One region of the Mesorhizobium sp. Cs1299R1N3 genome, then DNA from elsewhere that is predicted to be linked to it. Evidence: predicted binding sites of a transcription regulator. Region 1 holds the regulator's gene; the other holds the start of a gene.

Region 1 (2,877 bases):
GAGTTGCAGGCCGACTACACGATCGTCATCGTCACCCACAATATGCAGCAGGCGGCGCGCGTGTCACGCCAGACGGCTTTCATGTATCTGGGCGAACTGGTCGAATTCGACAAGACCGAGAAGATCTTCACGTCGCCTCGCGAGAAGCGCACCCAGGACTACATCACCGGCCGCTTCGGCTGATATCACGCATACGAGGACCAGGATCATGGCCGAACATACAGTCGCAGCCTTCGACGAGGATCTCGGACAGATCAGCAGGCTGATCAGCGACATGGGCGATCTCGCCGGCACGATGGTCGGCGGCGCCACCAAGGCGCTGCTGAATTCCGATAACGCGCTGGCACAGCGCGTCGTCTCCGACGATGCCATCATGGACGCGCGCCAGCGCGAACTCGACGACCGCGCCATCACCCTGATCGCCAAGCGTCAGCCGATGGCCGACGATCTGCGTCACGTCGTCGGCTCGATCCGGATGGCGGGCGATCTCGAGCGCATCGGCGACCTTGCCAAGAACATTGCCAAGCGCGTCGGCTCCGTCGGCCTCTCCGCCACGCCGCGCGACCTGTCGCATTCGATCGACTCCATGGCGCAGCTGGTGCTGATCCAGGTGCAGGGCGTGGTCGAGGAATACGCGGCCGGCGATGCCGCCGCGCTCGCCAAGCTCAGGAATGACGACGAACGCATCGATGTCAAATACACATCGGTGTTCCGCGAACTCCTGACCTACATGATGGAGGATCCGCGCAACATCACGGCTTGCACGCATCTTTTGTTCTGCGCCAAGAATCTCGAACGCATCGGCGACCACGTGACCAACATTGCCGAGAATGCATATTATGTGCTGACCGGCACGCAACTGCCCGCCAACCGTCCGAAGCAGGACGAGACGGCGATGTCGGTGCCGGCGGCTTGACGGCAGGGATGATCAATCGATGATCGCGCCACGCATCATGGTGGTGGAGGACGAGGAGCCGCTCGGCGTGCTCCTCCGCTACAATCTGGAATCGGAAGGCTACCAGGTCGAGGTGGTGACGCGCGGCGACGAAGCCGAGATCCGCCTCCAGGAGAACGTGCCCGACCTCCTGGTGCTCGACTGGATGGTGCCGGCGGTTTCCGGCATCGAACTCTGTCGGCGCCTGCGAATGCGGCCCGAGACCGAGAGGCTGCCGATCATCATGCTGACGGCGCGCGGCGAGGAGAGCGACCGCGTGCGCGGCCTCTCGACCGGTGCCGACGACTATCTGGTCAAGCCGTTCTCGACACCGGAATTCATGGCCCGGGTCAAGGCGCTGCTGCGCCGCGCCAAGCCGGAAGTGCTGTCCAGCGTGCTCAAGGTCGGCGACATCGTGCTCGACCGGGAATCGCACCGGGTCTATCGCAAGAAGAGCGAGATCCGGCTCGGGCCGACCGAGTTCCGCCTGCTCGAATTCATGATGCGTCATCCCGGTCGCGTGTTCTCGCGCAGCCAGCTGCTCGACAATGTCTGGGGCGAGACGATCTATATCGACGAGCGCACCGTGGACGTGCATGTCGGCCGGCTGCGCAAGGCGGTCAACAACGGCCGCATGCCGGACGTGATCCGCACCATTCGCGGCGCGGGCTACGCGATCCGCGAAGACTGAAATCAGGCTACATTCTTGCCCGGAACGCCGGGCCTCGCCAGCACGCCCGGCGCGAAAATCTCCTGGTCGACGAAGGTCAGCGCCCGCATGGCGCAACCTTCGCGGATGAGCGGCAGCTCGTTCGGCTCGGTGTCGAAGGAAATCGATTCCGAATGCTGGCCGCCGGCGGTCTGGGCGATGGCCTCGCGCAAGGCCGGCTCGATTAGGTCGAAGGCGGCGGCGCTGACGCCGACCATGGCGACGGGTGCGGGATCGATCAGAGCGAACAGGCTGCCCAGCCCATAGCCCAGCGCCTCGCCGGCCTTGCGATAGGCTTCGCGCTCCGGTCCGTCTTTCTCCCTTGCCGTCGCGGCGAGTGCCCGCATCTGCGCATCGCTGACATCGGCGACCGGTTCGGCGTCCTCGCCAAGCTGCCTGGCGTTGCGCCAGATGGCGTAGTTGCCGGCATAGGCCTCGACGCAGCCGCGCCGCCCGCAGCGGCAGAGCGCGCCTCCCGGGCGATGGATCATGTGGCCGAACTCGCCTCCCGACGAATGCGTGCCGGTGAAAAGCTCGCCCTTCAGCACCAGGCCCATGCCAATGCCGTGCGAGAGCAGGATGGCGATGAAGTCGTCGCGGTAGCGTTCGGGGTCGCGCCAGCGCAGCGCCACCGCCATCATGTTGCAGTCGTTCTCCATGGTGGCGGGGATGCCGAACTCGGCTTCAAGTATGTCGGCGAAGGGAATATCCGTCTGCGGCGTGATCGGCGACCACAGCATCGCACGCGCCTCGGTGTCGGTGATGCCCTGGATCGCCAGCGCGATGCGGGCAATACTGCGGACGTCGAGATCGGGGTCCTCGAGGCGCCGCCGCACTATTGCCGTGCATTCGCCGATCAGCGCCTCGCGCGATATGGTCAGCGTGTCCAGCCGGCGCTGTTCCTCGGCGACCACCTGGCCGGAATAATCGATGACGGCGACGGACAGGAAATTCAGCGACAGCACCACGGTCATCACAGCCGCGGCCTCGGGGTTGAGACCAAGGCCAACCTGCGGCCGGCCGCGTTTCAGTGAACCGGCCTCGTTCGGCTTGCCTTCGGTCAGGATACCCTCGTCGATCAGGTCGGCTGATATCGCCGATATGGTCGAGTGGCTGAGGCCGGTGGTGGCGGCGATCTCGGTGCGCGAGGGCTGACCACCCTGACGCACGGCTGCAATCACCATGGCGCGGTTGCGCCGGCGCAGATCGTCGTGGCGGATTCCGACCGACATGC
Region 2 (2,877 bases), on a different contig from region 1:
GGGCCATGAGGTGTCTGGCACCGTCGTCGAAGTCGGCGAAGGAGTCGGGCTTGCGGTCGGCGAACCGGTCATCATCAACCCCTACCTTTCCTGCGGCAAATGCATCGCCTGCCGGCACGGCAAGCCCAATTGCTGTGTCAGGATCGAAGTGCTCGGCGTGCATCGCGACGGCGCCATGTGCGAACAGATCCTGGTGCCGGCTGAGAATCTCTATCCCACAAACGGGCTGTCGCTCGCCGACGCCGCCGCCGTCGAATTCCTGGCCATCGGCGCGCATGCCGTGCGCCGTGCGCGTTCCGAGCCCGGTGCACGCACGCTGGTCATCGGCGCCGGCCCGATCGGGCTTGGCACCGCCATCTTCGCACGCATTGCCGGGCTCGACGTGACACTTCTCGACATGAGCACCGAAAGACTGGTCTTCGCGGCGAGTGAGCTCGGTTTTTCGATTCTCGACGGCTCGCAAGCACCCGTGTCCGATCTGGTGCGTGATGCGACAGACGGCGAAGGCTTCGACGTGGTCTTCGACGCCACCGGAAACACCCGGTCGGTGCAATCGGCCTTCGCCCATGTCGCGCATGGCGGCACGCTGGTGCTGGTCAGCGTCGTCAAGGACGACATCGTCTTTTCCGACCCCGAATTCCACAAGCGCGAAATGACACTGGTCGGCAGCCGCAATGCGTTGCGCGCCGACTTCGATCATGTCGCCGCCTCGATCCGCAATGGTGCCGTGCCGCTGGCCAAGCTCGTCACCCACCGCACCACGCTGGCCGATACGCCAGGGGATCTCGCACGCTGGGCACACGAGAAGTCGGGCCTGATAAAGGCCGTGATCGAGATCGGATAGCCAGGGCGTTATAGCGCCGAGAGCTTCAGCTCCACTCGCTCGGCCGGAAAACGCGATTCGGAAAACTGGATTGGCTGGCCGTCGGGCGTGACGTTGACCGCCACTGTCACCAGCACGATGGCGCCCGGCTGCAGATCGAGATCGGCTAGATCGGCGGCGTCCGCATGGCGCGCGGACAGCACGGTCGATTGCCTGAGATAGTCGTCGATACCGAAACGAGCGAGCGACGCGGTGATCGAACCGGTTTGCGCCATCGCCTTGTCGATGCCGGCAAAGCGCTTCGCCTCGAACCATGCGGCAGCGCGCGACACCGGCCGTCCGTCGGCCTCGCCGCGCGTTTCCAGCCGGATTACCTCGGCACCCCGGGCAAGGCCAAGCCCCTCGGCAACGCGCTGGCTGGCAGGCTCGACCGAGAAAGCAAGCAGCAGGATGTGCCGTTCCGAGGTCTGCCCCTGCAGCCCCGCAGAGAAGCGCGTGCGCGCGCCGATCGGATAGGACAGCCGCTTGCGCGACAAGACGAACGTGCCGCGCCCCTGTTCGGCCCGCAATACGCCCTCCTGCACGAGGGCCGATATGGCGCTGCGCACGGTGTGACGGTTGACGCCATAACGCTCCGCCAGCGCGACCTCGGGCGGCAGCGCGGCATTTTCGGCGAAATCGCCAATGGCAATCGCTTGCAGGATCCTGTCGGCGATCTGGCGCCAAAGTGCGACGCCGCTGCGCCGCTCGATGGTATCGGCCGCTTGCCCGGTCATGTTTTTGCCTCCCGACCTGTCACGCACCCGTCATGGACTCGCGCTAGGTAATATGTATAATTTGTATAGTTGTCTATATCAATAGACAAATTTAGCGAAGAGGAAAGTTGGCGATGCGAGGACAGGAAGCCCGCGACCAGGCCGAGCGCAAGGCCGCCATGGCCACCTTGGCGCAATCGAGCGGCGACGACATCGTGCGGCTCTGGAACGAGGCCGGCCTGCCTTCGCAAGCCGAGCTGCTGCGCGGCCCCGAGACCGGCCTGGTCACGCTGCGTGGCCGCATCGGCGGCGGCGGCGCGCCCTTCAATGTCGGCGAGGCGACCGTCACGCGTGCCACCGTCCGGCTGCCATCCGGGCAGGTCGGCCATTGCTACGCGCTTGGCCGCGACAAGCAGAAGGCGAAGCTGGCAGCCATCGCCGACGCGCTCTGGCAGGACCCTGCCCGCCGCACCGAGGTCGAGACCAGGCTCATTGCGCCCTTACGCTCGGCTCTGACCGCTGCCCACGAAAAACGCCGCGCCGAGACGGCGGCGACGAAAGTGGATTTCTTCACCATGGTTCGCGGAGAAGATTGATGGATATCGCGGCACAATCGATCGAGGGCGGTTTCGCCGATCCGGTCTTCAACGCCCAGACCGTGTTTCGGGCCGTCATGGATGCCATGGCGCGGCCAGGCAGCGTCCAGCCCTTACCGGCTCTGGCCCGCCCGCCGGCGCCGCTTTCGGCAACATCGGGAGCCATTGCCCTGGCGCTGTGCGACAACGACACGCCGCTCTGGCTCGACCCGGCCCTGCATGCCTCCGCGGTGATCGGTTCCTGGCTTGGCTTCCACACCGGTGCGCCGCTGGCCAATACATCAGCCGACGCGCATTTCGCGTTCATTGCCACGCCGGCCGAGATGATGGCGCTCGACGGTTTTTCGCAGGGCACGCAGGATTATCCCGACCGCTCGACGACGCTGATCCTGCAGGTCGGCGACCTCGCTTCAGGGGCCCCGCTGTTGCTCGAAGGCCCCGGCATCGAAACCAGCGCCACGATCGCGCCGGCACAGATGCCGCGTCACTTCGTCGAGCAGTGGAAGCAAAACAACAAGCGCTTTCCGCGCGGCGTCGACATCGTCCTCGCCACATCGGACGGCATAGCCTGCCTGCCGCGCACGACGCGCATCAAGACGATGGAGGCTTGAAGATGTATGTCGCGGTAAAAGGTGGCGAAGCCGCAATTGCCAACGCTCACACCCTGCTTGCCGACCGCCGGCGCGGCGACCGCTCGGTGCCG

Evidence for each region. The regulator PhoB, encoded in region 1, activates phosphate uptake and scavenging genes when phosphate is short. The targets are predictions, from matches to a motif close to TGTCATNNANCTGTCAT.
Region 2: a site for PhoB is predicted at 1,617-1,633, ahead of phnF (phosphonate metabolism transcriptional regulator PhnF). Genes of this name have one in related genera too.

The regions. Positions count from the first base shown of each region.
Region 1 covers NZ_JAPYKQ010000007.1:100,719-103,595, forward strand. Annotated here, with positions in the region: gene pstB (phosphate ABC transporter ATP-binding protein PstB) at 1-183, shown strand, start outside; gene phoU (phosphate signaling complex protein PhoU) at 209-916, shown strand; gene phoB (phosphate regulon transcriptional regulator PhoB) at 936-1,625, shown strand; gene O7B34_RS17380 (ROK family protein) at 1,628-2,875, opposite strand.
Region 2 covers NZ_JAPYKQ010000016.1:62,366-65,242, forward strand. Annotated here, with positions in the region: gene O7B34_RS25810 (zinc-binding alcohol dehydrogenase family protein) at 1-844, shown strand, start outside; gene phnF (phosphonate metabolism transcriptional regulator PhnF) at 853-1,599, opposite strand; gene phnG (phosphonate C-P lyase system protein PhnG) at 1,713-2,174, shown strand; gene phnH (phosphonate C-P lyase system protein PhnH) at 2,174-2,785, shown strand; gene O7B34_RS25830 (carbon-phosphorus lyase complex subunit PhnI) at 2,788-2,877, shown strand, end outside.